Regions from separate parts of the Cereibacter azotoformans genome, predicted to be linked through region 1. Evidence: riboswitches for the same ligand, from Rfam matches in the RefSeq annotation. Region 1 holds a riboswitch; each other region holds the start of a gene.
What was found. A riboswitch is a leader RNA that binds a small molecule or an ion and turns the genes downstream of it on or off. The one in region 1 is predicted to bind cobalamin.
Positions count from the first base shown of each region.

Region 2: another riboswitch for cobalamin. It lies ahead of LV780_RS21020 (ABC transporter substrate-binding protein); the one in region 1 lies ahead of LV780_RS18505 (cysteine-rich small domain-containing protein).
Region 3: another riboswitch for cobalamin. It lies ahead of bluB (5,6-dimethylbenzimidazole synthase); the one in region 1 lies ahead of LV780_RS18505 (cysteine-rich small domain-containing protein).
Region 4: another riboswitch for cobalamin. It lies ahead of LV780_RS06220 (TonB-dependent receptor plug domain-containing protein); the one in region 1 lies ahead of LV780_RS18505 (cysteine-rich small domain-containing protein).

Region 1 is NZ_CP090022.1:709,111-716,167, reverse strand. It holds gene LV780_RS18535 (rhamnan synthesis F family protein) at 1-1,989, opposite strand, end outside; gene LV780_RS18530 (hypothetical protein) at 1,986-2,474, opposite strand; gene LV780_RS18525 (NAD-dependent epimerase/dehydratase family protein) at 2,656-3,534, shown strand; gene LV780_RS18520 (alkaline phosphatase) at 3,689-4,111, shown strand; partial or broken gene LV780_RS18515 (IS5 family transposase) at 4,027-4,668, opposite strand; partial or broken gene LV780_RS18510 (cobyric acid synthase) at 4,658-5,017, shown strand; gene LV780_RS18505 (cysteine-rich small domain-containing protein) at 5,305-5,688, opposite strand; cobalamin riboswitch at 5,780-5,967, opposite strand; cobalamin riboswitch at 6,017-6,211, shown strand; gene LV780_RS18500 (hypothetical protein) at 6,302-6,526, opposite strand; gene LV780_RS21975 (hypothetical protein) at 6,776-6,901, opposite strand.
Region 2 is NZ_CP090024.1:33,922-40,978, reverse strand. It holds gene LV780_RS21035 (IS110 family RNA-guided transposase) at 1-170, opposite strand, end outside; gene LV780_RS21030 (IS256 family transposase) at 396-1,592, shown strand; gene LV780_RS21025 (IS110 family RNA-guided transposase) at 1,729-2,760, shown strand; cobalamin riboswitch at 3,248-3,445, shown strand; gene LV780_RS21020 (ABC transporter substrate-binding protein) at 3,617-4,624, shown strand; gene LV780_RS21015 (FecCD family ABC transporter permease) at 4,621-5,661, shown strand; gene LV780_RS21010 (ABC transporter ATP-binding protein) at 5,658-6,425, shown strand; gene LV780_RS21005 (pseudoazurin) at 6,430-6,849, shown strand; partial or broken gene LV780_RS21000 (methyltransferase domain-containing protein) at 6,846-7,057, shown strand, end outside.
Region 3 is NZ_CP090022.1:542,730-549,786, reverse strand. It holds gene LV780_RS17770 (HAD-IC family P-type ATPase) at 299-2,926, shown strand; gene bluB (5,6-dimethylbenzimidazole synthase) at 2,969-3,661, opposite strand; cobalamin riboswitch at 3,707-3,884, opposite strand; gene LV780_RS17760 (hypothetical protein) at 4,235-4,597, shown strand; gene LV780_RS17755 (curlin repeat-containing protein) at 4,662-5,036, shown strand; gene csgH (curli-like amyloid fiber formation chaperone CsgH) at 5,033-5,434, shown strand; gene LV780_RS17745 (helix-turn-helix transcriptional regulator) at 5,517-6,641, shown strand; gene LV780_RS17740 (hypothetical protein) at 6,654-7,057, shown strand, end outside.
Region 4 is NZ_CP090021.1:1,236,356-1,243,412, reverse strand. It holds gene LV780_RS06240 (adenosylcobinamide amidohydrolase) at 1-44, opposite strand, end outside; gene LV780_RS06235 (ABC transporter ATP-binding protein) at 41-793, opposite strand; gene LV780_RS06230 (FecCD family ABC transporter permease) at 790-1,779, opposite strand; gene LV780_RS06225 (ABC transporter substrate-binding protein) at 1,776-2,648, opposite strand; gene LV780_RS06220 (TonB-dependent receptor plug domain-containing protein) at 2,623-4,500, opposite strand; cobalamin riboswitch at 4,629-4,826, opposite strand; gene LV780_RS06215 (ABC transporter ATP-binding protein) at 5,092-6,156, shown strand; gene LV780_RS06210 (ABC transporter permease) at 6,158-7,048, shown strand; gene LV780_RS06205 (ABC transporter permease) at 7,041-7,057, shown strand, end outside.

The DNA.
Region 1 (7,057 bases):
CGGCAGGAAGAGCTGCATGAAGGGCAGGATGTCGCGGCCGCGGTTGGGCACGAGGATCACCTCGGGATAGAGACCCTCGGCCCCCATCCGGGTGCGGATCTCGGAGGCCTTCCGCTCGTTGTCGGTCGTGATCACGATCCGCCGGGCCAGACGGAAGGCCCGGTGGCTGCGCACGTCCGCGGCCAGATCGTCGGTGTAGAAGGCATGGACATGCAGCGCGAAGGGCGGCAGGTCCGAACTGTCCGCGACCGTCGCATAGGGCGCGAGCCGAAGCGCGCGATGCACCCAGTTGTCGGAGGCGGCGAGCGTCTCCTCGACCTCGGCCAGATCGCGCCAGACGCGGCGGCGGCCGTAGCGCTGCATCTTCTCGCGCTCGAGGATGCGGAAGGCGGCCTGCTCGGGGCGCGGAAAAAGAAGTGGCGCATCGATGTCGCTCGCCCCGCGGACGAAATGGCGCTGCGCGGCCAGCCGGTCGAAGAGCGCGCGGCGGATGCGCGCGAAGAGAAGCCCCCCCGCGGGCTGCGCAGCCCCCGCTGTGCCCGTCTTGCGCGGCAGCGCCAGCAGCGCCTCGGCCGCCGCGGCCGGGTTGCCGTATTCGACGGTCTCGACATGGCCCGACCGTCGGTAGACCGCATCGCCGAAGCCGCTCGCCCCCTCGAAGAGGACGACCCGGCAGCCCGCGTCCAGCGCGTCGAACACGACATTGGGCAGCGGATCGAGCCGCGACGAGACGAACATCGCGTCCGAGGCGGCCAGCACGTCTGGATAGGCCGGGCCCGCCGGCAGCAGGAAGATATTGCCCTCGGGGCGGCCCGCGCCGATCTGGCGCAGGTGATAGGTCATCCAGACCCCGAACTCCATGTCCTCGGGGTTGAGGCCGTCCCCGATCCAGAGAAACACCGTCTCGGGGTCGCGCGCGGCGCAGATCTGCGCGGCCATGGCGAAGATGTCGGTGCCCTTGCGCCACTGCAGATGGCCCGCGCCGCAGACGAGACGCAGCTGCGCGCAGTCCCGCCCGATGAGCGCCGAGATCCGCACCCGCGCCTCGCGGATCCGCTCGGGCGGGCAGCGGCCCACCGCGCCCTCGCGCTGCGGCAGGATCATCGTGTCGCGGTCGAGGTCGAAGTCCACATCCCGAAGCCGGCCCGCCCAGCTCTGCCGGACATGATCCGACGAGAAGATCAGCAGGTCGGCGAAAAGCGAGGTGAAGGTCGACTTGAAGACGGGGAAGGTATAGTCGGCATATTCGTGGATATAGGCAGCGAACGGAATCTCGTTCGCGACGAGAAAGGGAGTGAAGGCGTAGCTCTCGACGGAATTGAGAATTGCGAAATCGAACTTTGCAAATCTCTCATCCTTGAAATGCGACATCACCTCGAGCGGCTGATCCGTCAGGACAAGATCGCAGACATATTCAAGAACAGTCTCGAGCAGTGCGCCACCACGCAGGGCAGCAATCACCACGTTGTGCGTGGCGGCCGCCTCGCGCGCCAGATCGAGCGCCACGACCGGCGCGCCGGTCCGTGACAGTTCGTGCACGGCGATCAGGCAGGTAGGCAGGTCCGGGTCGTACTTGCGCAGGCCGCGGTGGCGCATGTCGCGCAGGCTCGCCAGCGTGCGGCGCTGCTCCTTCAGGCCATGTTCGACATAGTGGCGGAACGGGTCGATCTCCGCCCTCGCGATATCGGCGTACCAGGCTCGATAGGCCTGCTCCGAGAAATCCGAGACGGTTCGATCGACCGGGTCGCCGAGGCAGATCAGCTCGCAGGCCAGATGGCAGGCGTCGGGCTCGCCGGCCGCGATCACCGCGGACAGTTCGGGCAGCGTCACGAGCCCGGCGAGGATCCCGTCGAAGCCGGGGATACGCGGCCTCAGGTCGCTGTAGAGGGTGGCTCGCCCCTTCCGGTCGGGGTCGATGCGGAAATCCGGCCGTCCTGCAAGGACATGCGCGGGCGCAAGGCGCCGCCAGAGGCTGTCGGGGTGGCTCATGCGCCCATGTCCGGGAAGGCCGTGTGCAGGAGGTCGAGCGCCGTCGCCTCGTCCACGTCCCGTTTGGCCAGAAAGCGCAGGAACGGCGGCAGAAGCGGACTTGTGGCGATCATGCCGCCCAGTCGCAGCAGCCTGATCCGGCCCGCAGCGTCCAGCTCTCCCCGCCCCCCGCGCGGATGAGCGCGCCCCTCACGCATTTCCTCTGCCAGCTCCTCGGCCTCGAACGGCCGGTCGAGAAACACGAGCGGCCGCGCAGGATCGAGCAAATGGTGGCCGAGCCATTTCGGCAGGTCTTCGAGCAACGCAAAGGCGCCCTTCGGAGGCTGGAGATGCTCGATCACGATGGCGGCGGGGTTGCGGTCCATGATCGCCCTAGAGGCGATTCTCATTTCGAGCAGGACAAAGATGACATGCGGTTCAGGCCAATCGGCAAGCGGGTTCTTATTCGAACCGCCCGAGAATGCGTTGGTCGTGACAGCCAGCATGATCCTACAACGGCAGCTCCATGAGGATGCTTGATACCGGGCATCCGCTGGCACGTCCACACCAAACTCGAACCGTCCCCGCGCATTTTCTCATCCTAAGAATCATTTGACTCGGCATCAAGGATAGCGGAACACAATCAGAAGTAGAACTGACCAGCGATCAGCCTGTCGAGGGAACAAGATGAAGCTTCTGGTGATTGGCGGTTGCGGGTTTATCGGGTCGCATGTCGTCGACCTTCTGTTGCAAGAAGAGGTCCGTGTCCGGGTCTTTGACCGCAGGCCCGAGGCCTTTCGCGCGCCGCTTCCCGCGGTCGATTACGTAATGGGCGACTATACCGATCCCACGCAGCTCTTCGAGGCCGTCCGCGATGTGGATGCGGTGCTCCATCTGGCCAGCACCACGGTGCCCGCGACCGCAAATCTCAATCCGGTCGCTGATATCGAGGGCAATCTCGTGGCGACGGTGCGGCTTCTCGACGTGATGCGGGCCACGGGCAAGCGCCGGCTGGTCTTCCTCTCCTCGGGGGGCACGGTCTATGGCGTGCCCGAGGCCGACCCGGTCCCCGAGGATCATCCGCTGCGCCCGATCAGCTCCTACGGCATCGTGAAGGTCGCCATCGAGAATTATATCCGCATGGAGCAGGCGCTCCACGGGATCGAGCCGGTGATCCTGCGGGCCTCGAACCCCTATGGCCCGCGGCAGAGTCATGCCGGCATCCAGGGCATCATCGGCACCCACCTCTGGCGCGCCGCGCGCGGCGAGCCGGTCGAGGTCTGGGGCGACGGTCAGGTGACGCGCGACTTCATCCATGTGCGGGATCTGGCCGAACTCTGCGTCCGTGCCCTCCGCTCGCACACCTCGGGATGCTTCAACGCGGGCAGCGGCACCGGCACCTCGGTGGCCGAGATTCGCCGGGATCGATCGGACCGTGCGCGCCTCGGGCGGCCCGCCCGTCCGCCCGCTCTGTCGGCCCGGCCGCGCGTTCGACGTCCCCCGCGTGGTACTCGACATTTCTCGCGCGCGCGAAGCCTTCGGCTGGGCGCCCCGGATCGGCCTTGACGAGGGGCTGGCGGAGAGCTGGCGCTGGGTCCGCACGACCGAGGCGCTTCAGGCCGGCAACGAAGAGAGGCCGACCACCGGCCCCGCGGCGCCCGCTCGGGCCGGAGCCATGGCCTGACCCCATTCTCAGGGCCATGATGCCGGACGGGGGCGCATGCGGAAATCGAGCGGCCTTTCTGCCGGCGTCGGAGGACTTCCGGCGCTCGAGGTCACCGGCGAGTCGTCGCTGGCCGAGATGACCGAAGCGGCGATCATGTCGCTGTCGCAGAACGGCAACGGCTTCCACCTCAACATCAAGGCCGGGCGGGTCGATCATGCCAAGCACGACGGCAACCTCTACCGCACCCTGACGGACGGCAAGGCCTTCGCCGATGCGATTGCCAAGGCCATGGAACTGACCCGCGCCGAGGACACGCTGATCATCGTCACCGCAAACCGGCGTTGTTGCAGAACTCAGGCCTGGGGCTTAACTGCCCCTTACCCCACGGATGCTCATGCCACGCGGGCGATCTCGGCGGTGCCGAGGGCGTTGAAACGGTTGATGAGGGCGATGCGGATGTGGATTTCGGCTGCCTGACGGTCGGGGTCTCTCGCGGCGATGCGCTCGCCGAAGGACTTGAGGCAGCGCATCCTGGCCTCGGCGCGGCTGCGGACGTGGTATCCCGTCCACCGTTTCCAGAACGCCCGGCCGTAGTAACGCGTGGCGCGCAGGATTTCGTTGCGGGCTCGAGCCGCGGGGCAATTCTCCTTCCACAATCTGCCATTCTTGCGGATCGGAATGATAGCCGTGCCACCCCGTGCGATTATGGCGCTGTGGCAGCGGCGGGTATCATAGGCGCCGTCCGCGGTCACGGTGCCGATGGCTTCGTCGACCCGGATCTGGTCAAGGAGGTCTGGCAGGACGGGGCTATCGCCTTCCCGACTGGGCGTGAACTCGACCGCGCGCACGTCGGATGTGGCGGTGTCCATGGCCAGATGGACCTTGCGCCATTGGCGCCGTCCCTGAACACCATGCTTGCGGGCCTGCCATTTTCCGTCACCAAGGAACTTGATACCCGTGCTGTCCACCAGCAGGTTCAGCGGTCCGTCGGCACGGCGATACGGGATCTGCACCTTCAGGGTGATGTGCATCCTTCACGCTCAGTGTTCTGCAACAACGCCGCGCCGGCAGCTTTGGCCGCGCGAGCCTCGGGGGCAGCAGCGCCACGGCGGCCGGGCCATGGGGCTCTGCGCGGGCTTCCAGATGCTGGGGCGCCGGGTGCGCGATCCGGACGGGGTCGAGGGGCCGCCGGGGGAGACCGAGGGCCTTGGACTTCTGGACATCGACACCGGGATCGGCCCGTCCAAGCGGCTTTGCGAGATCACCGCGACGGACGCGATCAGCGGAACGCGGGTGACCGGCTACGAGATGCACATGGGGATGACCACCGGCGCCGGCCTTGACCGTCCCTGGCTGAGTCTGGACGGCCGGCCCGAGGGCGCGCTCTCGGAGGATGGTCGCGTCGCGGGCACCTACCTGCACGGAATCTTCGGCTCCGGCGCCTTCCGGGCGCAGTGGCTGCGCACCCTGGGGGCTGCGGGATCGGCCGGGGACCATTCCGCGCGCATCGAGACGGCGCTTGACCGGCTGGCGGACGGGATCGAGCCGGACCTCGACCTCGACGCGCTGTTGAGATCCGCGCGCTGGCCAACCGGCGGCACGGCGACGGCCCCTCGGTCAGCCGCCGAACCGCGTCGTGCCGGTAGCCCTTGCCGCGCCGCCGCGCGACGTCACACCTCGCCCTCGCGGTGGCGGCGATGCGCCTCGGCCACGGCCTCGGTCGCCCCTTCAACCGGCCGAGGTCGCGGCGTCGGCGGGTCGGTCTGCGGCTGGCCCGACCAGGGCTGCGGGAATTCCAGCCACTTCTGGATAAAGTTCCACGACTGCTGGTAGCCGTCATGCGGCAGGGTACAGGCCGAGCAGTCCTTGCGCACCAGCCCGTTGCGGTCGGTATAGATCTCATACGGCCCGGGGCAGTCGTAGGCGATCAGCGGGCAGTAGCAGAACAGGCAGTTGAACGCGCGCTTCACCCCCGGATGGCAGGGCAGGAACGGGCAGTCGCGGTTGGTGAAGCCCTTGAAGGCCTCGTTCAGGGTTGTGTCTTTCGGCTCCATGGCCACTCCTTCGGTCGCTTGACCGGAAGGCGGAAGGGTGGCTGATCCCGGCGCGAGCGCACGGGCCCATGCCTCCGGGCCCGCCGCCCGGGATGGTCGTCAAGGCCCGGCAGGTCTCCTGGCTCGCGGCTCGGACGCCGGCTGCCCCTTCCCGGCCCATGGGGCCAGTGGCATGGCAGATGGCTCGCCGCTCACAGTTGCGGGGGCAGCGCCGGAGTTGCACCGGCTTCCCTCTTCGCCCGCGGGATCACCGCGGGAACCAGGGCACCGCGACGATGCGGCGGGGGGCCGCCGGTGTCAACCGCCCCTCAGGCGCCGGCGCTTTGCGATTGACAGGCGCATGATCGGTTCCTTCGGGCGTCCGGGGGCTGAAAGGGAACGCGGCGCGCCCAGATGGGGCAAAACCGCGGCTGCCCCCGCACTTGCGAGCGGCGAGCGACGCCGAAGATGCCACTGCCCCCCGGGAAGGCCGGCCGAGCAGAGCCCCGTGAGCCAGGAGACCTGCCGATCGCCCGCCGGCCCCGGCCGCGCGGCTTCGACCGGACGCCGGGGTGCGCGTCTGGCCCGGGCGGGCCGGAGCGCGCGCCCGAGCCTTCTCATCCCGTTCGTCCGTTCACCCGCGGTCCTCTTCGGCCGCCTCCGATGAAAGGCACCGATCCGTGATCTTCCACGGCAACATGATGGCGGCGGCCCGAGCCCTGACCCTGACCCACGAGCGCGCGCGCTCCTTCGAATTGACTCGCAGGATCAGCGCCTTGCCCTTCAGTTCCAGCGCTCCGAGCATCGTGCCACCCTCCGAGGAGGTTTCAAGCGCGAGACCTTGGAGCGGCTTCCTCATCCTCGCGCTGGTGCTTTTCAGCCTCGCCTGGGGGTTTCTCGGTCCCCGCCACGCGCGCTCTGCCGATTTAGTTGCCCGCCCGGCGCGCCTGCTCCGGCACCTCGACGACATCTTGCGCGGCCGCCCGCGGCGCTGCCTCGACCACAACCCGGCCGGAGGGGCCATGGTGCTTGCGCTGCTTGTCGCTTCTACGCGTTGGTGCCGCTCCGGCCAGTTTCGCGAGATGCCTTACGGAGCCCGTGAGGCAGCTCACGCATCATGCCCGCAGCTCCCTTCGACACCCGCCAGCCACTCGGCGAGGCGCGACCAGCGCCGGCGACCGGTGACGTTCTTCACCGCCATCGCGATCGCCTTCGGCTGGCCGACGAGGACCACCAGCTTCCGCCCCCGCGTGACGCCGGTGTAGAGCAGGTGCGGGCACGATATGCGGCGACAGTTCGGACTGATCGAGCGCAGGGCACAGGGCGAGACCGGCTTTCGTTGCGCGATCGCACGAGAACCGGTCCACCTGCAGCAAGCCATTTTGCGCCA
Region 2 (7,057 bases), on a different replicon from region 1:
CCGGTCTCCATGCCGACCCGCTCGAGACCGCTGGCGCGTTCGGCCAGCCAGCCGGTGATCGCATCCGGGCAGGTCGGAACCTTCGTCTCGGCTACGAGCACCCCGTCCTGCCCCACCACGCAGATCGCTGTCTCTTCCTGGGACACGTCCAACGCCGCAAACACTCCCATCGCATCCTCCTTGCTCAAGCCCCGGCGAAGTGCCGGAGCGACAGACCCATCCTGCAACGGCGACGACCGCGGGTGGGACGTGGCGATTACGCTAAGTGGTGTAGGAGGCCGCGCGCGGAGCCTCCGGCGTAGCGCAGCGCGCGGCCGCGGGTGACGCTGGCGGTCATCGCCGATCTTCGGAGAAGGTTTGGGTTGCGAGACCTGCAACCGACAACGGAGACGACGATGACCGAAAAGAGAATGGCGCTGATCGAGCTGGTTGAGAAGCAGGCCGATGGCGACCTCGTGCGCGAGATGCTGGCCTTTGCGGCCGAACGGATCATGGAGGCCGAGATTGAGGCCCGGACCGGCGCGGCCAAGGGCGCGCGAACGCCGATGCGGGAAGCACAGCGCAATGGATACCGCGACCGTGACTGGGACACGCGAGCAGGTCGGATCGCGCTGGAGATCCCCAAGCTCCGGAAGGGCAGCTATTTCCCCAGCTTTCTGGAGCCGCGCCGCACGGCCGAGAAGGCCCTCGTGGCCGTGATCCAAGAGGCCTGCGTCCACGGTGTCTCGACGCGCTCGGTCGACGATCTGGTCAAGGCCATGGGCGCGGGCGGCATGTCGAAGAGCCAGGTCAGCCGCCTCTGCGCCGAGATCGACGAACGAGTGAACGCCTTCCTCTCCCGGCCTCTGGAGGGCGCGTGGCCCTATCTCTGGCTGGACGCCACATACCTCAAGGTCCGGGAAGGCGGGCGCATCATCAGCAAGGCGGTGATAATCGCGGTGGCGGTCAACGAGGACGGCAAGCGCGAGGTTCTGGGTGTCGCCACCGGGCCATCCGAAGCCGAGACCTTCTGGACCGAGTTCCTGCGGTCCCTGGCCGACCGGGGCCTGCGCGGCGTGAAGCTGGTGATCGCCGACGACCACAAGGGCCTGCGGGCTGCGGCACGTCGGGTCTTCAACGCCACCCACCAGAGGTGCCGCATTCACTGGATGCGAAACGCGCTGGCTCACGCCCCGGCCAAGCAGCGCACCGCCGCGGCGGCGATGCTGAAGACGATCTTCGCACAGGAGACCCGGGCCGACGCCGAAGCCCAGTGGGAGATCGTGGCCGATGCCCTGCGCGAAAAGCAGCCCAAGCTCGGGGCCCTGATGGATGCCTCCCGCGACGACGTGCTGGCCTACATGCACTTCCCACGCGAACACTGGACCCAGATCGCCAGCACGAACCCGCTGGAGCGGGTGAACCGCGAGGTGAAGCGGCGCGCCGACGTCATCGGCATCTTCCCCAATGATGAGGCCATCATCCGCCTCGTCGGTGCGCTGATGCTCGAGACCAACGACGAATGGGCGGTTGCAAGACGATACATGTCGCTTGAAACGCTTGGCCGCGTGACCGACAATCCAACCGTCAGGCTGCCCGCCGTGGCTGCCTGATCAGGCCCTGACCTCTCCGAAGGTCGGCGCTCCTACACCACTTAGCGTAATCGCCACGTCCCACCCGCGGTCGTCGCCGTTGCAGGATGGGTCTGTCGCTCCGGCACTTCGCCGGGGCTTGAGCAAGGAGGATGCGATGGGAGTGTTTGCGGCGTTGGACGTGTCCCAGGAAGAGACAGCGATCTGCGTGGTGGGGCAGGACGGGGTGCTCGTAGCCGAGACGAAGGTTCCGACCTGCCCGGATGCGATCACCGGCTGGCTGGCCGAACGCGCCAGCGGTCTCGAGCGGGTCGGCATGGAGACCGGGCCTCTGGCGGTCTGGCTCTGGAACGCCCTTACGGAAAGGCAGGTCCCGATCATCTGCATTGATGCGCGCCACGCCAATGGCGTGCTGAAGATGATGCCGAATAAGACCGACCGGCATGATGCCCGCGGGCTCGCGCAGATCGTCCGCACCGGGTGGTTCGAGGCCGCGCAGATCAAGAGCCACGATGCCTATGTCAACCGGGCGATGCTGACCGCGCGGGAGGCGCTGGTTGGCATGCGCGTCAGGCTGGAGAACGAGATCCGGGGGCTGCTGAAGACCTTCGGCATCATGTTCGGCAAGCGGGTCGGCGGGTTCAAGCGCCGCGCCGAGGAGATCATCCGGGACGAGCTGACCGTTGTCCCGGACCTCGTGCCGATCTTCGAGGCGCTCATGCAGGCCAGGCGGGACATCCTCGCCCGCATCGCCGCGCTCGATAGTCGGATCAGGGCGGTTGCCAGGCGTCATGCGACGGTCCGCCTGCTGATGACTGCGCCCGGCGTGGGACCGATCACGGCAATGGCGGTTGTCGCGGCCTTCGATGATGCCTCCCGCTTCCGCCGATCCTCCAGCGCGGGCGCTTATCTTGGGCTGACGCCCAGGCGCTACGAGTCCGGAGAGATCAGCCGGAACGGGCGGGTGTCCAAACGGGGAGATGCCTTCACGAGGAAGTGCCTGTTTGAAGCCGCGAACGCAATCTTCTGCCGGAACCTGGGTGGCCCACGCCTGCGGGATTGGGCCAAGGCGATTGCCGAGAGGACCGGGCCGCGCAAGGCAAAGGTGGCGCTGGCCCGGAAGCTGGCGGTGACGCTGCACGCCATGTGGCGCACCAACACGCCCTTCCGGGAGGCCGCGGTGGCATAAGGAAAACGAACGGAACGACGCTGACAGCCAGCGTAACGGAATGCGTCCAGCCGGGACGCGCGGCGAGGGTGAGATCGCTCCCGGGTATGCGGTACCGACCGCGCACACCACTTCGATCCACCCGACCCTGAACGCCAACATGTGGCTCCCGCGCGGTGACCACGGAGAGAACCTCAGAGCCCGGCACCCAGGATCAACGGCAGAGAGATCAGCGCTTGACCAAGGCGATTAGAGAACGAAGTGGGACACTGCCATCGCGGTGTGACCTGACCGGATCCGTGGCCTCTCCCGCGGCGTTCTGTCAATCGACTCGAAGGGCCGGCACCCCACCCTGCGGTGCGAGCCTCGGTGAGCAGGCCCCGGTGGCGGGATGAGGCCGATATCTTGGACCAAGGCCGGACCTGCCATTCGGGTCGGCATGTCGGGCCGACCGCCGGGATCGCGCCCGGGCGCGCGGACAAAGGCCATTGCCATGCGCACACCCGGCCGCTACACCTCGCGCGTCGGTTTCCGAAGGGAATGAAAAGGGAATCCGCCGCCGGTCCGCCGGCGAACCGGAACTGCCCCCGCAACTGTAGGCGGCGAGCAAGCAGCGAACCGGCCACTGTGACCCCCGGGGTCATGGGAAGGCCGCTGCAAGCCACGACCCGCCAGTCAGGAGACCTGCCGACACGTGAAGCAACGCGGCCCGGGCGGGGTGTCCGGGGAGGTGTCGAATGAACCATGTCCAACGGTGCCCGGTGGCGCCGTCGTCAGCCAGACCGCCCGATCCCCGCGCCCTGCGCCGGGGCGGCGTCAGCCATCGGACCGACCTTCCCGTCCCGTCTCCGGTCGCCTCATCCTCCGGAGACCTCCCATGCCTGCCAGGTTCCTGCCCGCCGCCGCCCTTGGTGCGGCGCTAGCCCTGCCCGCCGCCGCCGAGACCACCTATCCGCTGTCGCTGACGAACTGCGGGGTCGATCTGACCTTCGACAAGGCACCCGAAAGCGCCGTGACGGTGGGACAGGCCGCCACCGAGATCCTCTATTCGCTTGGATTGGGCGACAAGGTGCTGGGCACCTCGGTCTGGTTCACCAAGGTCCTGCCCGAGTTCGAGGAACTGAACTCCAAGGTCGAGCGGCTCGCCGACAACGATCCCAGCTTCGAGAGCGTGGTGAACCGAAAGCCGGACCTCGTCGCCGTGCAATACGAATGGCACGTCGGCCCGCAGGGGATCGTCGCCACCCGCGAGCAGTTCGCCGACGTGGGCATCCCGACCTACATCCTGCCTGCAGACTGCTGGAAGAAGGACAACACGACCGGCTCGGACGGCACCCGGCAGGCGCTGTTCGAGATGAAGTCGGTCTACGCCGGCGTCACCGAACTCGGCCGGATCTTCAATGTGCCTGACAAGGGCGAGGAACTGGTCGCGACCCTCAAGTCGCGCGAGGCCGCCGCCATCGAAAAGGCCCGCGCGCTGAACCTGACGGGCGCTTCCGCGCTGTTCTGGTTCTCCTCCGCCGAGATGGACGTCGATCCTTATGTTGCGGGACGCAAGGGCCCGCCCGGCTACATGATGGAGAAGCTGGGGCTGCGGAACGTCGTCGAGAGCGACGAGGAATGGCCGACCGTGTCGTGGGAGACCATCGCACGCGCCAACCCCTCGGTGATCGTGGTTGCCCGCATGGAACGGCGCCGCTTTCCCGCCGACGACGTCGAGAAGAAGCTCGAATTCCTGAAGACCGATCCGGTGGCCAGCCAGATGGACGCGGTGAAGAACAACCGCATCGTCATCCTCGACGCCCATTCGATGGATCCCTCGATCCGCAACGTGACGGCGCTCGAGACTCTGGCCGAGGCGCTGCCGGCCTTCGGGCTGAAATGACGGCCGCGGCGGTTTTCGGGGCGTTGCCACGATCCCTCGCGCTCCGGGGCGCCGCGGGAACCGCCGTGCTGCTGGCGGCGATCCTGACGGGCGTCGTCGTCGGAGAGACGCCGCTGCCGCTCCGGACGGTGGCGGCGGTGCTGGCCAATCACCTCTGGGGCGCAGGCTACCCCGTGGATCCGATCGACGCCGGCATCATCTGGGCCTACCGCCTGCCCCGGACGCTGGTCGCTGCCGCCTGCGGCGCGGGGCTCGCGCTTTCCGGCGTGGTGCTTCAGGCGCTGGTCCGCAATGCGCTGGCCGATCCCTACCTGCTCGGCGTCTCGGCGGGCGCCGGGACGGGGGCGGTGGCGGTGACGATCATGGGCCTCGGCGGCGGACTCCTCGGCATCTCGGCGGGGGCCTTCGGCGGCGCGGGGCTCGCGTTCCTGCTGGTGGCGGCGCTGGCGCGTGCCGCGGGGGGCGGTTCGGCGCAACTGGTGCTGGCCGGCATCGCGGGATCGCAGCTCTTCAACGCGCTGACCTCGTTCTTCATCGCCAAGTCCGCCAATGCCGAGCAGGCGCGCGGCATCATGTTCTGGCTGCTCGGCAACCTCTCGGGCGTGCGCTGGCCCGATGTCGCGCTGGCGATGCCCGCGGCCGCGGCGGGCTTCCTCGTCTGCCTCTGGTTCGCCCGTGCGATGGACGCCTTTTCCTTCGGCTCCTCCTCGGCCGCTTCGCTGGGCGTGCCGGTGCGCCGGGTGCAGGCGGTGCTGATCGGCACCGTCACGCTGATGACCGCGACGATGGTGAGCCTCGTCGGCTCGATCGGCTTCGTGGGCCTCGTCATCCCGCATGCGATGCGCTTCCTCGTCGGGCCGCGTCACGCCCGGCTGGTGCCCGCCGCGGCGCTGGCGGGGGCGGTGTTCCTGATCGCCGCCGACATAGCCTCCCGGATGCTGATCCCCGGCCAAGTGGTGCCGATCGGCGTCGTCACCGCGCTGGTGGGGGCGCCGGGCTTCGCGCTGATCCTCATGCGCAACCGGGGGCGGGCATGAGGCTGCGCGCCACCAACCTCGGCTGGCGCGCGGGCAGGCAGACCATCGTCGCGGGCGTCTCGCTCGAGATCGTGCCGGGCGAGACCTTCGGCCTGATCGGGCCGAACGGCTCGGGAAAGTCCACGCTGCTGCGGCTGATGGCCGGTCTCGCGCCCCGGCCCGAGGGAGCGGTGCATCTGGACGGCATTCCCCTGAACACCCTGAGCCGTCGCGACGTCGCAAGGGCGATCGCCTTCGTCGAGCAGATCGCCGAGACCTCCGAGGCTCTCACGGTGCGCGATGTGGTGGAACTGGGCCGCACACCCTGGCTTTCGGCGCTGGCGCCGTTCGGGCCGCAGGATACCGCCATCGTGGACGAGGCGCTTCGCGTCGTCGGCCTCACCGCGATGGGCCGGCGCCGCTGGTCCACCCTTTCCGGCGGCGAGCGGCAGCGGGTGCAGATCGCCCGCGCGCTGGCGCAGCGGCCGCGGCTCCTGATGCTGGACGAGCCGACCAACCATCTCGACATCCACCACCAGCTGTCGCTCCTGCGCCTCGTCAGCCGGCTGCCGGTGACGGTGGTGATGGCGCTCCATGACCTGAACCAGGCGATGGGCTGCGACCGGCTAGCGGTGATGGAGGGCGGACGCCTCGCCGCCTGCGGCCCGCCCGCCGAAGTGCTCACGCCCGCGCGCCTCGCCGACATCTTCCGCGTCCGCGCCACGGCGCTCCTCGATCCCGCGGACGCCACGACCCACTTCCGTTTCCGCTGCCTCGAGGATTGACCCGATGACACCCGCAGCCCTGCTGTTCGCCGCCCTTCTCGCCTCTCCGGCCTGGGCCGAGACCCACGAGGTCCGCATGTTCAACCGCAACGACCGTGGGCCGATGATCTACGAACCCGACCGGCTGAGCCTCGCGCCGGGCGACGCCGTGCGATTCCTTCCCGCCCAGCCCAGCCACAACGCCGCCACCATCGACGGCATGATCCCCGACGGCGCCGAGCCGTTCAAGTCGCGGATCAACGAGGACTTCACCGTGACGGTGAACGTGCCCGGGGTCTACGGCATCAAGTGCAGCCCGCATTTCGCCATGGGGATGGTCATGCTGATCGAGGTGGGCGAGGCGCCCGCCCCGGTGCTGCCCGACGACCTGCCGGCGCGCGCGCGGGACCGGTTCGAGGCGATCCTCGCACAGGGGGAAGAATGAAGGCGAACCATGACCTCGTCGAGGACATAAGGGACTACTGGTCGCGGCGGTCGGCGACCTTCGACCTCGCCTTCGGCCATCGCATCGCGCCGGGACCGGAGGCGCACGCCTGGGCGCAGCCGATGCGTGACCACCTCGGTCCCGCGCCCGCACGAGTGCTGGAACTGGCCTGCGGTACCGGCGAAGTGACGCGGCTGGTCCACGACCT
Region 3 (7,057 bases), 170 kb from region 1:
CAGAGGTGGACGAAGCCCCCGCACGGGCCGCGAACCGGCGGGCCGGACTTGATCCATCTCAGAGGGATGGGCGCCAAACCTGTCCATACTGCGCATGCAACATCCGATGGCGGGCCTTCGAACGCGGCCGTGTCCGCCCGAGCCGTCGCGTCGCGACGGTCGCGCCTGCACGGAGAGACCCGCATTCCGGACAAAGGAGCAGGATCATGGATGAGCTGAGAGGAACGGGCTTTCGCCCCCTCGTGACGGGCATGCACCCCATGCGCATCGCAGGTGGGCGCGCGCTGTGAGATCCGCCGTGTCTCTCGAGAACCCGCACAGCCGCCCCGCCGAAGACTGCCTCGCCAGCCTCGATGCCTGCCCCCGCGGCCTCACCTCGCAGGAGGCGGCGCGCCGGCTTGATCTGCACGGGCCGAACCGCCTGCCCGAGGCGCGGCCGCGGGGCCCGGTCATGCGTTTCCTCGCGCAGTTCCACAATGTGCTGATCTATGTGCTGATCGTCGCCGCCGTGGTTACGGGAGTGCTGGAGCATTGGGTGGACATGGGAGTCATCCTTGCCGTGGTTCTGGCCAACGCGGTGATCGGCTTCATCCAGGAGGGACGCGCCGAGGCGGCGATGGCCGCGATCCGCGGCATGCTCGCTCCTCATGCGACCGTCCTGCGGGACGGGGTGCGGCAGACGGTCGATGGCGCGGCGCTCGTGCCGGGCGACATCGTGCTGCTCGAGGCGGGCGACAAGGTTCCCGCCGACCTGAGGCTTCTCGGGGCGCACGGGCTGGCCGCGCAGGAAGCGATCCTGACGGGAGAATCCGTCCCCGTCGCCAAGGAGACAGGGCCCGTTGCACCGGAGGCCGCACTGGGCGACAGGCGCTCGATGCTCTGGTCGGGAACGCTGGTCACCAGTGGCACCGCGACCGGGCTGGTGGTCGCCACCGGCCGCGCGACCGAGATCGGCCGGATCGGCAAGCTGCTCGCGGGGGTCGAGACGCTGACCACCCCGCTCGTGGCGCAGATGGACCATTTCGCGCGCTGGCTGTCGTTCCTGATCCTGATCGCGGCGGCCTTGCTGCTGTTTTACGGGTATTTCGTCGGGCACCGCGACTTCGGCGAGATGTTCATGGTCGTGGTCGGCGTGGCGGTCGCCGCGATTCCCGAAGGCCTGCCGGCGGTCATGACGATCACGCTGGCCGTGGGCGTGCAGGCGATGGCGCGGCGCAACGCCATCGTCCGCCGCCTGCCCGCGATCGAGGCCATCGGGTCGGTCTCGGTGATCTGCACCGACAAGACAGGAACGCTCACCCGAAACGAGATGGTGGTCGCCGCCGCCGAAACACCCGAAGGCGCCTTTGCCATTTCCGGCGAGGGATATGCGCCCGAGGGCCGCATCACGCCCGAGGGGGACCTCGCCCGCCTCGCCCGCGCGGCGCGGCTGTGCAATGACGCGGCCCTCGCGCTCCGCGACGGGATGTGGCTTGTCGAGGGCGATCCGATGGAAGGCGCCCTCCTCGCCTTTGCCCGCAAGGCCGCGGACGCCGCGCCGGGCGCCGTGCGGCACGACGTCATCCCCTTCGACTCGCGGCACCGCTTCATGGCCGTGCTGACCGAAGAGGACGGCGCCCGCCTGATCCATGTGAAGGGCGCGCCCGAGCGTGTTCTGCGCATGTGCAAGGGCATCGCGCTCGACCATTGGCACGCGCGCGCCGAGGCGATGGCGCATCAGGGTCTGCGGGTCCTGGCCCTCGCCGAGCGGCCGGCGACGGGGGATGCGATCGACCCCCGCGACCTCGAGGGCGGGCTGGAGTTCCTGGGCCTCGTGGGGCTGATCGACCCGCCGCGCCCCGAGGCGATCGCCGCCGTGTCCGACTGTCTTGCGGCCGGGATCCGGGTCAAGATGATCACGGGGGACCACGCCGGCACCGCCGCGGCCATCGCAGCCCGGATCGGGCTGGCCAACCCCTCGCGGGTGCTGACGGGCGCCGATCTCGACCGGCTCGACGAGGCGCAACTGGCGCTCGAGGTGGTGAGCGTGGATGTCTTTGCCCGCACCAGCCCCGAGCACAAGCTGCGCCTCGTGACCGCGCTGCAGGCCTCGGGCCTGTCGGTCGCCATGACGGGCGACGGGGTCAACGACGCGCCCGCCCTCAAGCGCGCCGACGCGGGCATCGCGATGGGCCGGAAGGGCTCGGAGGCGGCCAAGGAAGCCGCCGATCTCGTGCTGGCCGACGACAACTTCGCCTCGATCGCCGCGGCCGTGCGGGAAGGCCGCACGGTCTATGACAATCTCAGGAAGGTGATCAGCTGGACCCTTCCCACCAACGCCGGCGAGTCGCTCGTGGTGGTCCTGGCGGTTCTGGCCGGCCTCTCCCTGCCGGTGACGGCGGTCCAGATCCTCTGGATCAACCTGATCACCGCGGTCACTCTGGGGCTTGCGCTGGCCTTCGAGCCCACCGAGGCCGGGACGATGTCCCGCCCGCCCCGGCGGCGCGACATGCCGATCCTGACGAGCGGTCTGGTCTGGCATGTGGTGCTGGTGGCTTTCCTGTTCCTCGCGGCGGTGTTCGGCATCTTCAGCTATGCCATCGACCGCGGCTATCCGCTCGCCCTGGCGCAGACGATGGCGATGAACACGCTCGTGGTGCTCGAGATCTTCCATCTCTTCTTCATCCGCAACATCCACGGCACCTCGCTGACATGGGCGGCGGTGCGGGGGACCCGCGTGGTCTGGATCGTCGTCGTGGCGGTGACGGCGGCGCAGCTTGCCGTCACCTACCTGCCGTTCCTGCAGCGCATTCTGGGCACCGAGGCGGTTCCGATCGCCGATGGGCTTCTGATCATCGCCATGGGCGCGGTGTTCTTCGCCCTGATCGAGATCGAGAAGCAGATCCGGCTCGGCCTCACCCGGAGCGACAGCCGCAGGACCGCGTGACGCCTCACGGCCGCCGGCCGAGGGATCGGCCGGCGGTGTCCCTCAGAGCGCGCGGTCGGCCTGCCAGCCTTCCTCCATCAGCAGATCGTCCAGCGGCAGCCGCTGGCGCCAGCCCTTCAGCGCAAGCTCGGGCGCGGCATAGAAGCGATCCACATGACCCACGCAGAGATAGGCCACGATCTTCACCGCCTCGGGGATGCCGAGGATGGAGCGAAGCTCTTCCTCGCGGTAGATGCTGACCCAGCCGACCCCCAGCCCCTCGGCCCGCGCCGCCAGCCAAAGGTTCTGGACGGCGCAGACCGTGGAATAGAGGTCCATCTCGGGATTGTGGGTGCGCCCGAGCACCACCTCTCCGCAGCGGTTGCGGTCGCAGGTCACGCAGATGTTCAGCGGCGCCTTGAGGATCCCCTCGAGCTTGAGCGAGCGGTAGGTGTCGCGCTTCTCCTCCGGGAACAGCTCGGCGGCCTCGTCATTGGCGCGGCGGAAGGCGGCGTGCACCTCGGCGCGACGGGCGGCGTCGCGGATCAGGATGAAGTTCCAGGGCTGCATGAAGCCGACCGAGGGCGCGAGATGCGCCGCCTCGAGCACGCGCCGGAGCGCCGCCGGATCGACCGGATCGGGCAGGAACTCGTCCCGGACGTCGCGGCGCTCGGCGATGATGTCGTGGAGGGCCTGGCGTTCCGCCTCGGTGAAGCGGCGGGCAGGAAGGGGTTGCGGAAGGGGTGAAGCCGACATGGATCGGATCCTCTGGTCATGACGATCCCGCCGCCGTCCACGCGGCAGGAACCTCTTTGTCAGGCCGGTCTTCTGACTCCGGTTCACCTGCCCCGGGCGCCTTCCCGGCGAACCGGTGGCATCCTGCCCAAGGCATCCCCGTCACAGCGGCGGGCCCGCGCCGGAGTCGCACCGGCTTCCCGATTCTCCGCCCGCGGGCGGCACCTGACGCAGTAGCTGAGACCAGATCGGGCGCGGAAGTGCAACCTGCCCCGAACAGACCGGAGGCATGCCGAACGACGGACGAAGTCGCACCCGCCCGAGGGCCGCACCAGATGGACCGCGAGGGCCGCTCCCGTCTCGCCCGCACTCCGGCCTGCCACCTTCGGGGGCCCGGATCGCGCAGCCAGGCGCATCTTCCGGTGCATCTGTACCGCGGAGACGCACAATCGCATCCGGCCAGCGACACTTGCACCGCAGATCCGGTCGACGCGCCTGATCCGATGACGGTTTCCCATCCCCGCCGACTCGGCCAGGGTGGGACCATCCCCTTGCCGATCAGAAGGATCGGAATTTCTCACAAGGGGATTGGACATGAAAACGCTCTTCCTTTCGGCTGTTGCCCTGAGCCTTCTCGCCGTCGGCGCCGCCGGTGCCGGAAACCTGTCGGTCACCGAGCAGAGGGGGGGCTTCAATGGCTCGATGACCTCGCAAGGTGGGGACTGGAACCGCTCGTACTCGGGGCAGCTTGGGGGAGGGAACTCCAGCACGACGATGCAGCGCGGCTTCAACAACCTGTCCGAGACGATGCAGCGCGGCATCGGCAACAATTCGTTCACCGGCCAGAAGGGCTTCGGCAACGGGTCGATGACGAACCAGTCCGGCGTCAGGGGCCATATGTCCGAAACCTATCAGTCGGGCGTGGGCAACGTGTCGATCACGGATCAGCATGACTGAACATGAGCAGCCGGCGGCCCCGGAAGGGGCCGCCGCGAACCTCAGTCCTGAACGGGGAAATGCCATGCTCAGATTCATGATGATGACGTCGGCCCTGATCCTGACACCTGCGCTCCTTGCCGCGCAGGAGATGCCGTCGGGCGACAGATCCTGGGGCGACAGGTCCTGGGGCGACAGGTCCTGGGGCAACCGCGCCTCGACCACGCAGATCGGGTCGAACAACAGCTCCACCATCTCGCAAAGCGGCAAGGGCAATGTCGCCATCAGCGTTCAGAGCGGAGACGGCCACGTCCGCTCGATCACCCAGCAGGGCAATTTCCAGGGTTTCGCCGGCCTTCAGGTCTCAAGCCGCTTCGAGCGGGCGGCCGGGACCGAGTCCCGCACGGGTGGCAACGCGCGATCGAGCGTCACGGTCGAGTTCGACACGGTGCCGAAATGACCCTTCGGTTCCCTCCTGCGGCGGGGCGGCGGATGCTGGCCTCGGGCGCGGCGATCCTGTCCCTGTGCGCAGCCGTGCAGGGCGAGGAGCAACCGTCGGGCGGGGCGGCGGGCGGCTGGATCCGGTGCGAGATCCGCATCACGTCGAACGGCGGCCTGACGGAATATGCGGGGCTGGCCTGGGCGGCGCGACGGGTCGAGGGCGAATATGATCTCACCGTGTCGTCGCGCGGGCCGGGCGGCGTCTCGAACACGGTTCAGCGGGGACGGTTCGTCCTCGAGCCCCACAGGCAAAGCGTCCTGAGCAGGGTTCAGGTCATGGCCGGACGGACAGGCACGGTCCAGGCGCGCCTTTCCATACATTCGAATGGCCGGGAACTGTGCCAGTTCACCTCCTGATGGCGCCGCGCGGTGACCGCAGTCAATGCCGCGGGCCCTGGCTGCGCCCACGATCGAAGCAATGGCGAGTACGGAGGGTTTCATGGAACTCCTGCCACTGCTTCCGGGGCATGTCGGTGACCTTTACGATCGGGCTCTCGACGGCGATCTGATCGCCGGGATCCTTGACCTCCTTGCGGAAGCGACGACGAAGGCCACGGTCCTCGTCATCGGCCAGAATGACGACGCCCCCGCGGGCAATTTCATCCAGCACCGCGGGGGCGATCTGAGTCCCGGGACCCTCGAGCGGCTGCGCCGCAGACCGCCGGAGCCCTGGCTGGAAGGGCGCTGGCAGCAGCCGGTCGGGCGGATCTACCAGGATGAAGCGTCGGACCTGACGCGGAACCGCCCCCCCGACGCGACACCGCCTCCTGAGCTGGACTGCGGCACGGGCGTGGTCCTCAACCGCTCGGGCAAGGCGCAGATCCTTGTCGAGATCCGCTATCCGCGCCGGTCCGATGCCGCCATGCGCAACTCGAGCCGCCGGCTCCTGAGCGCTCAAGTCCCCCATCTCGTGCGTGCGGCGCGGATCGAGGATCTCGCCACGCAAGACCCGATCTGCGATCCCTTCATGGCGGGGCTTCTTGAACTGGTGCCCTTTCCCGCCTTCGTGGTGGATGCGGACCGGCGGGTGGTCAACCTGAACACGCGGGCGGGCGGGCTGTCGCTGCGGCCGGACGGGCTGTTCGTGGGGCCCGGCGATCGGCTGACGGCCTGCAGCCCGGCGACGGATGCGGAACTGGCGTCGCTGGTCCGGCGGCTGGGCGGCGCCAGCCGCCAGCGGACGGGCTTCCTGTCCTTTTCCGGCGAGGGGCTGCCCCGCAAGTTCGTGACGCTGACGCGGCTGCAGAACGCGCCCCTCGGGCGCAAGGCCGCCCCCTACCGCCCCGGCCGTGCCTGGATCGGCATCACCGTTCACGATGCCGGAGAGCCGCTCCTGCTCACCCACGACATCCTCTGGAGGACCTTCGGCCTCTCCGCGCGCGAGTCCGAGCTGGCCATGTCGCTGATCACGGGCGAGACCATCCCGGATCAGGCGCAGCGCCGCAAGATGTCGAAGCAGACGCTGCGCAACCAGATGGTCTCGGTCCTGCGCAAGACGGAGACTTCGCGCCAGTCCCAACTCGTCGCACTGCTGACGCGACTGGCGATTTCGGTACCGGCTTGAGGGGGAAGGACCATGGTCCGCAGGACCGGGGCGGCGGGCGCCGCCGGTTGGTGCATGGCACTCGCGCTGCTGCCGGTGGCCGCCATCGCGGAAGAGCCGGAGGGCCGGGGCGCGAACCTGGCGGAGCGTCTGCGCAACGTCCTGTCCGACGGGGCGCCCCTCCTGCCGGTGACGGCCGGGCCCGCACGGGAGCTGCCCCCTCCGAGGCCATTGTCGGAGTTCCGGCTGGGGCTTGCGGGGGGCGGCTTCAGCGGACGGAGCCTCTCGACCGCCACAGGGCATCCCGAAGCCGGCCGGCCGATGGCGCTGGCGGGGGGGCTGCCCCTTCAGGGCCGCCTGTCCGTGGGGTCGGGCCGCGATGCGCTGGGAAGCTGGGCCCGGGCCCGCATCGAGGCACCCGACGGCACCACCATCGA
Region 4 (7,057 bases), on a different replicon from region 1:
AGCCGGGCGATCAACCAGGGCCGATCGAGCGCGACCTCGATCACCGCGTGACGCCCAGCGGCTGGAACACCGGCCCGTCCGGCGTGTCGGCGAAGAAGGCGCGGACCCCGAACACGTCCGAGAGATTGGCCGCCGTCAGCACGAGCCCCGGAGAGCCGTCCGCCACGATGCGCCCCCGCGCCATCAGAAGAAGCCGCGTGCAGTGCCGCGCCGCAAGCCCCAGATCATGGATCGAGGCCACCACCGCCCGCCCCTCGGCGGCCAGGTCGCCGAAGACCTGCATGGCGCGGATCTGGCTCTCGGGATCGAGGCCCGCCACCGGCTCGTCCGCCAGGAGCAGCGGCGCCTCCTGCGCCAGCGCACGGGCGATCAGCACCCGCGCCTGCTCCCCTCCCGAAAGGGCCGTGGCGATGCGCTCACGGTAGCCCGAAAGTCCCATCCGTCCCAGCGCACGCGTCACCGCCTCGCGGTCGGCCGGCGTCAGCTTGCGCCCCATGTGGGGCACGCGGCCCAGCGTCACCAGCGTCTCGACATCGACGGGCCAGGCGATCTCGCGCGCCTGCGGCAGGAAGGCGGCCGCCCGCGCGCGCGCCCGTGGCGGAAGGGCCGCGAGGCTGCTGTCGCCCGAAGCCGGCAGAAGGCCCATCGCCGCGCGCAGAAGCGTGGTCTTGCCGGCCCCGTTCGGGCCGATGAGCCCGACGAACTCACCCGGCGCGACCAGCAGCGTCACATGATCCACCACCGGACATTCGCCGCGCCGCACCGTCAGGTCCGTCAGGGAAAGCAGGCTCATGCCTCGACCCTCCGCATCCGCCAGATCAGATGCAGGAAGAACGGGGACCCCACGATCGCCGTCAGCACCCCGAGCTTGAGATCCCGGTCCGGCGCGATCACCCGAACGGCGATGTCGGCGGCCAGCAGCATGGCCGCCCCGCCCAGGGCCGCAGCCGGCAGCAGCCGCGAGGGCCGCGCCCCCACGAGCGGCCGCAGGATATGGGGCACCACGAGGCCCACGAAGCCCACCGCCCCCGCCACGGCCACCGCCGCGCCGACCGACAGCGCCGTGCCGAGGATCAGCGTCAGCCGCAGCCGCCCGAGCCGCACCCCCAGCGCCTCGGCGGCATCCTCGCCCAGCGTCAGCGCGTCAAGCCCGCGCCCGAGCGTCAGCAGCAGCACGGTCCCCGCGATCATGAACGGCAGGGCCAGCGCGACGTGGCTCATGGATCGGTCCGCGAGCGAGCCCATCATCCAGAAGACGATCTCCATCGCGGCGAACGGGTTGGGCGAGAGATTGAGGATCAGCGCGACCCCCGCCGCCGCCAGCGCCGAGATCGCGACCCCCGCAAGGATCAGCGCCAGCGCGCCGCCGCGCGGTCCGGCCAGCCCCAGGATGAGCAGCACCGACAGCGCCGCCCCCGCCAGCGCCGACAGCGGCAGCGCCAGCGTGAAGGCCGCCGCAAGCCCGGTCTGAAGCGCGATCACCGCCCCAAGAGCGGCGGATGAGGAAACGCCGACAAGACCAGGTTCTGCCAAGGGATTTCTCAGGAATCCTTGCAGCGCCGCGCCCGAGATGCCCAGCACCGCGCCCACCGCCAGCCCGAGGATTGCCCGCGGCAGCCGGATCTCGCGCATCACGAGAACGACGGCCTCGCCGCGCCCGGCCAGCAGGGCCTGCAGCGACTCGCCCAGGCCGAGCGCCGCAGGCCCGACCAGCAGCGACACCGTGAAAAGAAGCGCCACCACGAGGGCCAGCGCGCCGAGAAGAAGGGGATATCTCACCGGGTTCCGTCCCACTGGGTCAGGCGCTCGCTCTCGAGCCCCCGGCGCGACTCGGCCATGGTGCGCAGCGCGGGCAGGATCGCCGGCGTGCCGCAGATCCAGTCGGCATCCGATACCTCGGCCGCGCCCGCGTCGCTCTGCACCGCGCGCAGGGCGGGATGGGCCAGAAGCTCCTCGGCCCGCGAGGCGCCGGGATAGGCGGCCGAGGTCACGATCATGTCCGGCGCGGCCATCACCAGCCGCTCGAGAGGCAGGTTCCCACCCCCGTCGAGCCCCAGTTCGGCCGCCACGTTGGAAAAGCCCGCGTGGCGCAGGATCGCGTCGGCCAACGTGCCCGAGCCGGTCGTGTAGCCTGACGGGTAATACATCGCGGCCCGCGCAGGCGGCAGGTCCGACCGCAGCCGCTCGAGCCCCGCCTCATAGTCCCGCACCAGCCCTTCCGCCTGAGCCTCGCGGCCGAGCGCGCGGCCCACGATGCGCAGATGCTCGCTGACGTCGGCCAGCCCATTGGCGGGTGGAAGTTCGACCACCTCGACCCCCAGCCGGCGGAGAAGATCGACGCTCGACCGGGCGGTGAAGGTGCCGGCCAGCACGAGGTCGGGCTGCAAGAGGAACACCTGCTCGGCCTGGCCCCGGTTGGCCGGATAGGCCCGCGCCTCCTCGACCATGGCGGACGTCTGAGGCTCGCTTGCCAGGTGCGAGACCGACAGGAGCTGTCCGGGCGCCGCCAGCAGCATGGCGAGCTGATCGGTGCAGAGATTGATCGACACCACCCGCCGTGGCCCCTCGGCCACGGCGGGTGCGGCGGCGGTCATCCCCGCCACCAACGCCAGCGCAAGCCGCCTAGAAGCTCTTGCGCAAGCCGACATAGACCGCACGCTCGGATGTGCCATAGCCGGCAACCTCCTGATAGCTCTTGTCGAGCAGGTTCTCGAGGCGCAGCGTCACGCTTGTGTCGAGCGCCAGGTCCCAAGCGAGTGCCGCATTGACCACAGTGAAGCTGTCACCGTCGCCTGTCGGACGACCAGATATATGCGTCAGCCCCAGTTGCCCGCTCACGTCCTCGACGAGTGCCGCCTGAAGCGTGAGCGAAGCATCATGGTAGGGCACGCGGCTCCGGCGGTTGCCCGAGGGATCACGGGCATCCGTATAGGTGTAGGATCCGGCAAGGCTGAGCCTCTCGGTTAGAGGAACTGATGCCTCCAGCTCGACCCCGCGATTTCGAGACAGGCCTTCCCGGTTCTCGTAGCGGTTGGTGAAGCCGTCGGGCAATTCCGAGTCGCAGGTCAGCGAGGTGAATTTGCCACAATAGGTGATCGCATTGTCGATCTCGAGCTGGAAGAACGTCAATCCGACGGACGCCCCTGAAGCGAGATCCAGATCCGCACCCAACTCGTAGCTCAGGCTCCGTTCCGGATCGAGATCGGACGCAGGTGCAATGCCCCATTCCGCGGCGCCCGCACGCTGGTAGAAGGACGGCGCGAGAAAACCACGTGCCACGGCACCTCTCAGGGCCAACGTCTCGGTGGGGCGCCACACGCCCGACAGGCGACCGCTGGCAAAGTTGCCAAACTCGCTGTTGTGATCGCCACGCACTGCCAGCGACAGATCGAGATCCGAGGTAGCGGCCCACTGAGCTTGGCCGTAGAGGCCTGTGGTACGCGCATCCATCCCGTCGACCATGCCGGCAGTCCTGCCGGTCTCCCGCATGCTGTCCACGCCGTAGACAAACTGCAGCCGCGTGCCAACATCGGTTACGCCCTTGTAACCAAATGTGGTGCGGGTTGAATGGTAGAAGTCGGCGCCCGGCGCGCCTTCGAACAGGTCGCGGTCCAGCTCGTAGCGACTGACCTCGAACGTATGGACGCTCGCGCCATGCGCCCATTCAGCATAAAGGCGCGCGCCGGCTTCGTGCCGCTTCTGCACTGCATCTTCCTGCCACCATCCATCATAGTCCGCGGTGGTTCGTTGGCCGAAGGCATCAAGGCCGACAACCATCTCATCGGTCAGGTCATAGCGCAGCCCGAACCCAAGCCGGTTTGCCTCGATCCCGTCAGAATCGAGCGACGGGTCTCGGGGCAACGTGTCGACAGCCGAGAACCCGTCACTCTTGACATGGCCGAGAGAGAGGCGCGCCTCCAACCTGTCAGAGAGATAGCCAAGGTCATAAGCGAGCCGTCGCGTATTGTAGCTCCCACCCTCAACCTGGATCCTTTGGCTGAAGCCCTCGCTCACGGGGCGCAGGCTCTGAACACTGACGATGCCCGCAACCGCAGATCCACCATAAAGGGCTGATTGCGTTCCACGCAGCACCTCGACGCGCCCCACCCCGACACCGGTCAGGCTGCCGAAGTCGAAGGAGGGCGCGATGTTGGTCGGATCGTCCACCCGTATGCCATCGACGAACACCGCAACGTAGCGCGGCGCGGCCCCTCGGATGCGAACCTCGGTCGCAGACCCTGCCGGCCCACTGGCCGTCGTGCTGACGCCGGGAAGGCGCGAAAGTTGATCGGCCAGAAGAAGGTCACCGCCGGCATCGAGATCCTCCGAGGTCAGCACAGCAACCGCGGACCCTACGCGGTTGGCGCTGGTCTCGGTGCGGTTGGCGGTGACGATGATACGGTCAAGCGGGATCACCGTCTCGTCCTCGGCCGGCTCGGCCACCGTCTGGATCGGTATCGCCGCAACCAGCGCGATCATTGAAATGCCGGTCTTCCTCATTTTGTCTTCATTCCTTCCCGGCAGCACGCTGCCTCTGTCGCAATGTCGTGGGAAGGAGGCCCCTCCGCCGACGGTGAAAGCGTCACCTGAAGCGGCTGGACCGCCTCCCGCACGCGCCCCGCGCGCAGGAAAGGGTGATCGCTCCGGCAGGTCTCCTGACTCGCGGGTCTTCGCTCGGACCGGCCTTCCCGGGGAACCCCAGTGGCGTGATCGGTCGTCGCTCGCCGCCTACAGTTGCGGGGGCAGCCGCGGATTTGGAGGGGCACCCCTCACCGCGTTCCCTTTTCATCCGGCATGACGCCGGAACCGAAGCCGTTTCTCAATAGGACAAGTGTCGCCGCTGTCAAGCGCGCCATGTGCAGCGGCCGCAGGCCAATCCTCGCCGCTCCGTATCGACGCGGGCACCTCCGGCTGCGGTCCGGTGCGCCCCGAAGGCCACGGGAGCGTCGCTCACACGCTGCGCAGAAAGCGTGCGCGCGGCGGCCCGGCCGAGGCAGCTTCCTGCCCCTTTGGTCGATTTCCGAGCACGACGGTTGCTTTCGCGCCGAGCCGCCGCCTAACCTCGCAGGAAGACCTGCACGGAGGCCCTCCTTGACCGCACCCACAGCCGTCGAAGCGCGCAATGTCGTCAAGGCCTTCGGGCAGGGAGAGGTGGCCGTTCGCGCATTGGACGATGTGTCGGTCGGGATCCGCAGGGGCGAGTTCTTCACCCTGCTCGGGCCCTCGGGCTGCGGCAAGACCACGCTTCTGCGCCTGATCGCGGGCTTCGAGGCGCCCACCTCGGGCACGATCCTGCTCGACGGGCGCGACATCACGGCCGATCCGCCGAACCGCCGCCCGATCAACACCGTCTTCCAGAGCTACGCGCTCTTTCCGCACCTGACGGTGGCCGAGAACGTGGGCTTCGGGCTCAGGATGCAGGGCAAGCCGCGGGCCGAGATCGGGAATGTCACCGCGCGGATGCTGGCGCTTGTGCGCCTCGAGGCGCTGGCGGGGCGGAGGGTGGCGCAACTGTCGGGCGGGCAGCAGCAGCGCGTGGCGCTGGCGCGCGCGCTGGCGCCGCAGCCGCGGGTTCTGTTGCTGGACGAGCCGCTCTCGGCGCTCGATCTCAAGCTGCGCAAGGAGATGCAGATCGAGCTGAAGCGGCTCCAGCACGAGACGGGCATCACCTTCGTCTTCGTGACCCACGATCAGGAGGAGGCGCTGACCATGTCGGACCGGATCGGGGTGATGAGTGCGGGCCGGATCCTCCAGATCGGCCCCCCGCGCGAGATCTACACGCGGCCCGCCAACCGCTTCGTGGCCAGCTTCATCGGCGAGACGAACTTCCTGCCCGCGCGTCACGCGGGAGGGCGCGTCACGCTCGAGGCGGGGGGCGAACTCGCGGTCGAGGGCGGGCCCGAAGGGCAGGTGACGGTCGCGGTGCGCCCCGAACAGGTGCGTCTCGTGCCGCCGGACGAGCCGGGCGCCCTGCGCGCCACGATCCGCAATCTGGTCTATTTCGGCACCGACACCCATTGCCACCTTGCGCTGGCCGACGGAACCGAGGTGGTGGCGCGGCTGCAGAGCAGCGCCTCGGACGATCCGGGGCTTGAGCCCGGCCAGCCCGCGGGCCTGCGCTTTGCGCCGGGCGCCGTGCAGCTTCTGGGGGACTGAGATGGCCCGCCGCGACAGCGCGCGCAGCGGCTGGCTCCTTTCGGCGCCCGCGCTTGCGATCCTCTTCCTCGCGGCCTCAGGGCCTCTTCTGGTGGTGCTGATCTACAGCTTCCTCGTGAAGGGCCAGTATGGCGGCGTGATCTGGGAGTTCTCGTCCGACGCCTGGTTCGAGGTGTTCTTCACCCGCGACATCTTCTCGGATGAGGTCAGCCTTGCGGACGCCCATCTCGCGATCTTCTGGCGCTCGGTGAAGCTGTCCTTGATGACGACGGCCATCACCTTCGCCGTGGGCTTCCCCACCGCCTGGTTCATCGCGACGCGCCCGCCAAACCGGCGGGCGCTCTGGCTCTTCCTCATCACCATTCCGTTCTGGACCAACCTGCTGATCCGCACCTTCGCCATCAACGAGGTGATCCGCAACGAGGGCATCCTGAACACGCTGCTGATCCGCGCGGGCCTGATCGGGCGGCCGATCCAGATCCTCTACACCGACACGGCGGTGCTGATCGGCATGACCTACGTCTATCTGCCGCTGATGGTGCTGCCGCTTTTCGCCGCGATCGACCGGTTTGACATGCGGCTGCTGGAGGCGGCCTACGACCTCTATGCCAGCCGCTGGCAGGTGCTGCGCCGGATCATCCTGCCGCTGGTCAGGCCCGGCATCGTCGCGGGCTCGATCCTGGTCTTCGTGCCCTCGCTCGGCGCCTATGTCACGCCGCGGGTGCTGGGCGGCGGCAAGAACATGATGATCGGCAACTTCATCGAGCTGCAGTTCGGGCAGGGCCGCAACTGGCCGCTGGGGGCCGCGCTCTCGATGCTGCTGCTGGCCATCGTGATGGTGGCGCTTCTGATCTATGTCCGCGCCGCAAGCCGGGAGAGCGGCCATGGGTAGGAGCTTCGA